Regions from separate parts of the Thalassospira sp. UBA848 genome, predicted to be linked through region 1. Evidence: riboswitches for the same ligand, from Rfam matches in the RefSeq annotation. Region 1 holds a riboswitch; the other holds the start of a gene.
What was found. A riboswitch is a leader RNA that binds a small molecule or an ion and turns the genes downstream of it on or off. The one in region 1 is predicted to bind cobalamin.

Region 1 (4,577 bases):
GATGATGAACCCATCCATGGCGGCCATGCGTTTTAATGTCACGCGCCAGGGCAGATCGGTCAGGCTCATTGTCATAGCGGCAAGCGCCAGGGCACAGAGCGCGAATTCAATCTGTTGCAGGGCAACAACGACAATCGCAAAAACACAAGCAGCAAGGACACGCGCTCGTGGATCGAACCTTTCGACAAATGCGATGGGGTTCCCGGCACCTGCCTTGACGTTCAAGGGGTGATCATGTCCGAAAAGATGGCTCATGCTTCAGGTGCTTTTGCTCTTAGGCGTCGCGCGGCAAGGTAATAAACAATCCCGAATGCCCCGAATATATAACCAATACCGCCCAGAATCGATTGAAGATCGTTCTTTTCCTTGTATGCCGTGATTTCGCGGCGAAGCGGGCGCAATTCATCGCGCACGATAGATGCAATGATTTCTTTCTGGGCACGGGTAATGGCCGGAGCCGCGTTCTCGGTTGTTGCAACCACTGCCACCTTCGCAGATGAAGCACTTGTCGCATTTTCCAGCGCGACGTTTGATAAGTCGTTTATGGCAAATGCAGCTTCTGCCACGTGACCTGCACCAAGGTCCGCACGAAAACGTAAATCCACATCACCTGATGGCGTGTATACGAAAAAGCCATCTTCATCAGTGGTGATTTCGTCAATCTTCGTGCCATCGGGGGCCAGCACTTCGACCAAAGTGTTGCCGGCCATGACACCATTTGAGAAGCCGACTTCCCCTTCGATGCTGGGTCCACTTGGGAATACAGACGCAATCACCTTGTGCGCCTCTGCGCTACCAGTCCCCTGGAGAAGCGCAACCATGGTCAAAAGCAAAGCAAGCAGCCTAACCATTTGGTGTCTGCTCCGCCTGATTTGCGCGCAAGACTGCTGCCTGCATTTGAAAGTCTTCAACGGGATCTGCAGGTTGCAACAGGGCCGGTTTGACCTTGGCAATAAGATAGACAGAAGCCGCAGAGACAAGGCCTTCAACGATCATGATCGGGATATGGGCAAAGAATACCAGTTTAGCCGCCGGGATAAATGCATCCCCGCTAAGCCCCAGGGAAATTGCGACAAAAAGGGTCGTGAGTGCGATTGAGAACGCACCAGCCACCCCACCGAACACAGCCGCTGGGACCGGCGGAACACGTGCAACCATCCCCCGGAACAGGAGCCCTGCCAACACAGCGGGAAATGCGATATTCACCGTATTGACGCCAAGTACCGTCAAACCGCCAAAGCCAAAGAATATCGCTTGCAGTAACAGACCAACGAAAAGTGCTGGAAACGCGGCCCAGCCCAGCACCAGCCCGGCAAGACCACTCATGATGAGGTGCACACTGGAGGGCCCAACTGGCACATGAATAAGCGACGCAACAAAGAATGTTGCCGACAAAACCCCGGTTGCCGGGATTTTATCAATTGGAAGTTTCCGCAGTCCCAAGCCAAGCCCGGCCACTGCAAGAACACCCCCACCAATCAAAACTTCCGGTGCCAGCGCACCATCCACAATATGCATCTGTTCTGCCCCTCGCCTATTTCACATCATAGGCGCGAACCCACAGGACTGCATCCTGTGAAAGCTCTTTACCCTGAAATTTTTTGTCAGGGCCGCTGCCAAGTGCTGCGAACCCCCAAAAGCCCGCTTTTGGAACGCCGAATGTGAAATACCCGTTTTTATCGGAAAGTGCGACCACGGCACCACCAGGCATTGGCGATGCGGTTGGTGCCTGGGGCGTATTGCTGGCCATGTCGGGTTCAGCCGCCATGTATTCGACTTCAACCTCTACACCCGCCAACGGTTTCCCGTTGCTGAGAACGCGACCAGTGAAGGTTGAACCTGCAATGATATTGGTTGGCCGATTAAGCGGCAGAATCTCGGTTTTCAGCCCTTGCGGTTCCATCCAGTCTGTCGGGATTTCGTTGCGGCTGACATAGGATTTTGTGATTTGCTGGATGAAGATATCTTCGCTTTCTTCATAATACGGTGCTGGAACGACAACCATCACATAGTCACCGCTGCGCCGAAGCGTCAGCACACCGTCAAAGGCGGCTGCCGAATTCGCGCTTCCGGTAAAGGTGATCGGCGAAAGCGTTGATTTTAAATCAATTTTCTTGCCGCGATTAACCGCATAAAAATCCAACGGCTCTGCCATATCCATGACATGACCATTTTCAAACGGATGCCAGAAAATCAGTTTAACGGGCTGGTCGCCCGCCCTGCTAACATTCACTTCCGGCGTATAGGCCAATTGAAAATGAGCATGCGCCGGCAATATGGCCGACATCACGCAGGTGCTTGCAATGACAAGCCTGCCAAGGGTCTTCAACATGTAATCGTCTCTTTCTCAAACGATGCACGCAAGCCAACGGCCCAACGCGCAGGGTCAGGACAAAGAACGATAGGATGGCTGGAAGCAAGATTGCGGATCTTGTTAAGACCGTGTGTACCCCTGCAACCTGACGCTCACCCCGGCGTCCAACAGTTTTATACCGGGCCATAAACACCCGGCAGTCAAAGGCAGGTCTCCTGGCTCGCGGCTTTAAAAACACTGCGCCTTCCCGGCTTGTACCAGTGGCATATGCAGTGCTCTGACCGCTTACAGTTGCGGGGGCAGCCGTGGCTTTGTCATGCGTGACGCACCACGTTCCCTTTTAAGTTGATCCATTCTGATCAACACCAAAGACCGTTTCATAATCCACGCGCGACGGATTGCTGTCAACTATTTGCCCCGTTGCTGAACAACAAACTTTTGGGCCAATGGCTTGACGTTATCTGGGGGCTACGCAAAGATCGTTCGCACCTTTACCAGCAGGCAAAGAATGCCTCAAACACGACGGGCGAAAACATTATGACACCTGAAACAGTTCTTGTTTTCTGGTTCAAGGAACTTGAAGAAAAACAGTGGTTTATCAAGGATACTTCCCTTGATCGCCATATCACCGAACGCTTTTCCGATTTTCACGCAGCAGCGTGCACAGGCGAGCTTTTTACCTGGCGAAAAACGCCGCATGGCCGTTTGGCCGAGATCATCGTTCTTGATCAGTTTTCGCGCAATATGTACCGCGATCAACCGCAATCCTTTGCCACCGACCCAATGGCACTGGTTCTGGCACAAGAAGCCGTTTCACTGGGACTGGATCGCAAACTCGTGACACCGCAGGAACAAGCATTCCTGTATATGCCCTATATGCATTCAGAATCCGAGATCATCCACGAAGTGGCGGTTGATCTGTTTTCGCAGCCGGGGCTTGAAACCAATTATGAGTTCGAGCTGAAACACAAAAAGATCATAGACCGGTTTGGCCGCTATCCGCATCGTAATGAGATATTGGACCGCCAATCGACGCCTGAGGAACTGGCGTTTCTGAAAGAGCCCGGGTCATCCTTCTAAGCATAAAAAAAGGGACGGGTTCCCGTCCCTTTCATCTGCTGTCACCTAAGCGCAGAACATCACCCGACGTCCCGGTCGCGATTATCCCACCAGTCTTGAACAAGGCTTTCTGCCTCATCCATATAATCCGCCTTACCGGCAAGGAAGGCTGCCATAGCTGCGCTGCCTTTGATTTTGGCCTCTGCAGGGATGTCTTCGACATCGCCACGCCAAACACCAAGGAAGTGTTTAAGCGATACCGGGCTTTGGTCTTCATCATCTTTTGCGGGTTTAGACAACAATGCAGGCCAGCGAACATCATTGAGTTCGCCATTATCAAGCATGCGCAAATCGACATGCTTGTAAGGCGTTCTTTCCGCCTCGCCGCCGCCACCCTTGATCACGCCAATGCGCGGCAATTCAAGCAGCCTGCCGGTTTCGCGATGAACGTCGAGAAACGCCGGGTGAAACACGCCAAGAAACGCAGAACGTGCTTGCAGCGGGTTTAACAACCGAAGAAGGGTATTAACCGGACTGCGCAGACCAAGCAATGGGCGCAAACCAATCAGTTCCTGCAGTTTCGGATGCATATGGCGTAACGGCAAATATGCAAAGCCCTTGGATGCGATATCCGACCGTGCTTCCTCTGCAGACATGGCAATTGGCAATTTCAGAGCCTTGATGGCGGCTTCTGTGCCGACGCCATTTACAAGGTGCGAATTGTAGCCATGCATCAGGATCGGCACGCCGTTTTGTGACAGCAACAGGGCTGAAAGAACAAACCATGGCAAACCACGGGTTCGACCGGCAGCATAAGATGGCCAATCGAGCGCAGGGCGTTCAAGCGCATCATCCTCGCCGTCTTCATCCGGCTCCAGTCGGGCCGCCTTGCGCACAGCCTCGATCATGCCAGCAAGTTCTTCGGGCGTTTCGGCCCGATAGCGCAGCATCAACAAAAACGCGCCAAGCTGGATCGGTTCAACCTCGTCACGCAGGATCATGGAAAACGCTTCAAACGCTTCTTCGCGGGTCAGGCTGCGCGAACGCCCCGGTCCACGGAAAAACGTGCGTAAATAGCCCGAAAACGGATGCGCTTCGGGTAAAACGTTTTCTTCCTCGAGCTGTTCAAGATGCTCGTCGGTCATAAGACTTCACCGGATAGTTGTCGTTACTTGTCGTGGATACGCGTAAAGACCCACTCTGT
Region 2 (4,577 bases), on a different contig from region 1:
ATAACGGCACCGGTATCGCCAAGGAAGACCGATCCAAGGTTTTCAACCCGTTCTTTACCACCAAGGAAGTCGGCAAAGGGACCGGGCAGGGTCTGTCGATCACCCATGACATCGTCACCGTCCGCCATGGCGGGCGCATCTGGTTTGAAACCGAAATGGGCAAGGGAACGACGTTCCATGTTCTGTTGCCCGGCGAAGATCGAACCGGCCCACAACCAGAAGAAAAACCGGCAAAAGCCTGAAAGCTTTAACGCGGGGCAAACAGAATAATGCCCGCCCCAATCAGGCAAACCAGCAAGCCGATAATATCCCAGCGATCAGGCATGCTGCGTTCAACCACCCACATCCAGAATATTGATGCCGTAATATAAACCCCGCCATACGCTGCATAGGCCCGCCCGGCAAAATCGGCTTCTACCCGCGTCAGAAGCCAGGCAAAGATAATAAGGGATACGACGCCGGGCACGACCCAAAGGATCGATTTCCCCGATCGCAACCAGGCCCAGAAGGCAAAACACCCGGCAATTTCGGCAATGGCCGCAAAGATATAGGCCGCAATGCTTTGCATCGGTTTCCCGTCTTGATTAGAAGGCCGGGCGCAAGTCGCCTGCATATTTGCCCGCCCAGTTGGTCAGCACCGGCGTCAGATGGTTTTTAAGCACCTCGGCGCGGGCATCGTCGATCACGCCATGTTTGCGCAAGATCGCGCCCATCGCAACCTCTGCCCCGCGCTGGGTGCCGTCATCAATCTTGAGCGCCACACCAAGCCCCTGTTCCGGGAAGGCTGCACAATAAACACCCTCTGCCCCGACCTTGACCAGCGCGTCCTCGCCGCATTCTTCCATGATGGCACTGCAGAAACGGCCCGTGCCTGCGACCATGAAGGGTGCGTTTGCGCAGCCCTTGCGAATGCGCTTGATGGCATTGGCGCGCGTTTCGGACAGGCCAGCGGGATCAGCCATCCGGGCCATGGCAAGCCCCAGATCGCGCAGGCGCATACCGATTACCGGAATACCGCACCCATCAATGCCACGCGGGGTGGATGACAGATCACAATCCCCCATTTCTTCAAGCACCTTGATCAGGCGCTGCTGAACGGGATGGGGCTCTGCAATGTAACCTGTCGGGTCATCGCCAAGATGCTGCGCGGTCGTCAGGAACCCGGCATGTTTGCCCGAACAGTTGTTATGCGCCTTGGTCAGTTTGACATGATCGGATGCCTGCTTGATCGCGGCATTCAGGCTAAGCGAATAATGCGGCGCACATTCCAGCGTTTCGACCGACAGACCGATCTTTTCAAGCCATGCGGCAACCGTGGTTGCATGCTCTTCCTCGCCATTATGCGACGAGCACGCCAGCGCGATGTGCTTGTCTTCAAGGCCAAAGGCATCCGCCGCACCACTTTCAATCAACGGGATCGCCAGAAGCGGTTTGATCGCGGATCGCGGATACATCAGTGCGTCAATATCGCCGCCCGCGTCAATCACGGTGCCATCCGATTTCATCACCACATACCGGCCACGGTGAAAACTTTCGACCATCGCGCCACGGGTGGCTTCGACAAGGATCGGGTTGGCAGCAGAGGACGATGACATTGCAGAGTGCTCCGGGACGTGATGGATTTGGTGGCGGACCGGGTATAAACCCAGACCATGCTATGCCCGAAATATGGGAATGATGGCAAGCAAGACCAGCGATTACACATAGAAAAACGCCCTGCCGAGGCAGAGCGTTTGTCATCGCAATACGCCGAATGAAGAGCTTAACAGGCGCTCATGGAATTGCCGAGAACCCGGTTGAGCTGCTCAAGGACCACTTTCGGGCTGGCATCCTTGCTGATGAAATCAGCGGCACCCAACGCATCCGCCTGCGCGCGGGTATCGGCGTCATAATGGGCGGAGAAAAAGAAAACCGGCACGTTTTGGCTGTTGGGGAAGCGGCGGCGAATCTCGCAAAAAGCTTCAAAGCCGCTCATGCCCGGCATTTCAATATCCAGAATAATGGCGTTGGGGCACATGCCTTCAAGCTGATCGATCAGATCATCGGCACAATCAAAGCCGGCCACGTCATATCCGGCCCGGCGCAACACTGTTTCAAGGGCTGCTTTGGCGCTGGGACTGTCGTCGGCGAACGCAACCAGTCCATCAGGACAAAATTGCGGCGGCATGGCGCTGAGCGCATTCATGGATGGCGATACTCCGAGATTTGGGACACGCCCAAACTGACAGATGAAAATGTCAAATTGGTTAAACCCGCCAAATTTTTGCCATGCAATGTTCTGCCTTCACCCCGATCTTCCACCCCTTGCGCGAAAGTATAAGGTGGTTATGACACCGGCACCGTGGCACAGAAATCACGGCCCGGCCGATAAAACCCCAATGTTTCTGCCAACATAACGCTACGGAAACCTGATTTGTCGGGTGGCTTATCCGCCTAAATAGGTATTTCCATGCCTATTTACGGAATTAGGGACAGGTGCTATAAACCGCCATGTCGCGAATGTGACCGGAAAACATGATCGGGAATCCGGTGCGGCCCCGCCTTTTGGCGGTGTGGCCAAGCCCGGAACTGCCCCCGCAACTGTAGGTACGAAGCCGTTTTGCGCGGTTTTGCACGAGTCAGAATACCGATGGTGTTTTCTTGGCATGAATTGGGCCGGGCGGGGTGTACCGGGTACTGGGAATCCGTAGTAGAATAGAATTTGGCAACTTTCCGCGCCGCGCCCCATATGGAGTCGCATCAAGGCCGGGATGAACCAAGCCGGGAGAAACCATGTCCGACCCGCTTAAGCTCGCATCCGAATTTCCATCTGCTGATTATGCAAGTTGGCGCAAGCTGGCCGAAGAGGCCCTTAAGGGTGCACCGTTCGAGAAGAAGCTTGTCACCAACACCCTTGATGGGTTTTCCGTTCAGCCGATCTATACAAATGATGATCAGGATGACGCGACCCGGCTGATCCACGAGGTTCTTAACGCCACGGTCGAGCCGCGTGAAACCGTTACCGGTTGGGATATCCGTCAGCTTCATACCCATCCCGACCCCAAAGCCACCAATGCCGCGATCCTTGAGGACCTTGAAAATGGGGCCACCTCGATCACGCTGAAACTTGATGCCGCCGCCCGTGCGGGGCGCGAAATCAGTTCTGCCGAGGTCGGTGTGGACGGGATTGCCATTCATTGTCTGGCCGATCTTGATGCCGCACTTGAGGATGTTTACACCAACCTTGCCACCGTCGGGCTTGATGGTGGTGCCGCGGGTGTTCCGGCTGCGGCCCTGTTGGCCGCGCACATTGCCAATACCGATGGCGCAGACGAAGCCGCCCCGGCCTTTAACATTGATCCGATTGGAACCCTTGCAATTACTGGCACCCTGCCCTGCGGGGCACAGGAGGCGGTTGATCATGCGGCAAACGTCGCGGTCGAGCTGATTGACCTGTTCCCGCTGGCGACCGCAATTTCGGTTAATGGCGCACCTTACTATAATGCCGGGGCCACCGATGGTCAGGAACTGGCCTGTTTGCTGGCAAGCGGGGTGACATACTTACGTGCCCTGACCGATGCCGGAATGGCGGTTGATCAAGCTGCGGGTGCGATGGTGTTTAACGTCGCCATCGGCACGGACTTCTTTGCCGGGATCGCCAAGCTGCGTGCGCTTCGCATGATGTGGAGTCGCGTTCTTTCAGCATCCGGTGCCGAGGATGCGACGATCACGATCAATGCGGTTACCGCCGAAATGGCGATGACCAAGGTTGATCCCTGGGTCAATATGCTGCGCACCACGGTGACAAGCTTTGCCGCCGGTCTGGGTGGTGCGGACAGTGTGAACTGCCTGCCCTATGATCATCTGATTGGCCTGCCTGATGGCTTTGCACGCCGCATTGCGCGCAACACCCAACTGATCTTGCAGGAAGAAAGCAACGTGCACCGGGTCATCGATCCGGCTGGTGGTTCGTGGTTTATCGAAAACCTGACCAAGGAACTGGCGAAGGCCGCCTGGTCGAAATTCCAGTCCCTTGAATCTTCGGGTGGTATTTTAAGTGCCCTTGCCAATGGCAGCCTGAAAACCGAAATCGAGACCGTCTGGAATGCCCGTGAAAAACGCCTGTCCACCCGTCGTGACCCGCTGACTGGTGTCTCCGAATTCCCCAACATCGCTGAGGCCAAGGTGACCTGCGAAACGCCCGACCTTGACGTGATCGTTGCCGATGCCAAGAGCCGCCAGACCAAGTTTGACGGCACGGTCGGCAAAAGCCTTGCTGCCATGATTGAGGCCGCACGCGCAGGCGCCACCATCGGACACATGTTTACCGAGCTTTATGGCACCAGTGCCGCGACCCGTATCGGTGCACTTCCGGCCCATCGCCTTTCTGAAAACTATGAGGCACTTCGCAAACGTTCTGAGGCGCACAAGACAAAGACCGGGTCTTTCCCGCAGGTCTTCCTCGCCAATCTTGGCAAGGTCGCCCAGCACACGGCACGTGCGACCTTTGCGCGAAACTTCTTTGAAGCTGGCGGGATCGAAGCCATCACCAATAACGGCTTTGACACGGAAGAAACACTGGCATCCGCCTTCGCCGA

Region 2: it holds a riboswitch for cobalamin, as region 1 does, so the genes downstream of both, B2R48_RS03725 (methylmalonyl-CoA mutase family protein) here and B2R48_RS00705 (DUF4198 domain-containing protein) in region 1, are expected to answer to the same signal.

The regions. Positions count from the first base shown of each region.
Region 1 covers NZ_DBGS01000004.1:7,732-12,308, reverse strand. Annotated here, with positions in the region: gene cbiQ (cobalt ECF transporter T component CbiQ) at 1-255, opposite strand, end outside; gene B2R48_RS00715 (cobalt ABC transporter permease) at 252-821, opposite strand; gene cbiM (cobalt transporter CbiM) at 844-1,518, opposite strand; gene B2R48_RS00705 (DUF4198 domain-containing protein) at 1,535-2,332, opposite strand; cobalamin riboswitch at 2,503-2,699, opposite strand; gene B2R48_RS00700 (DUF924 family protein) at 2,852-3,394, shown strand; gene B2R48_RS00695 (glycosyl transferase family protein) at 3,454-4,518, opposite strand; gene yaaA (peroxide stress protein YaaA) at 4,542-4,577, opposite strand, start outside.
Region 2 covers NZ_DBGS01000032.1:38,055-42,631, forward strand. Annotated here, with positions in the region: gene B2R48_RS03705 (two-component system sensor histidine kinase NtrB) at 1-242, shown strand, start outside; gene B2R48_RS03710 (YnfA family protein) at 248-568, opposite strand; gene B2R48_RS03715 (asparaginase) at 585-1,595, opposite strand; gene B2R48_RS03720 (response regulator) at 1,763-2,185, opposite strand; cobalamin riboswitch at 2,472-2,649, shown strand; gene B2R48_RS03725 (methylmalonyl-CoA mutase family protein) at 2,773-4,577, shown strand, end outside.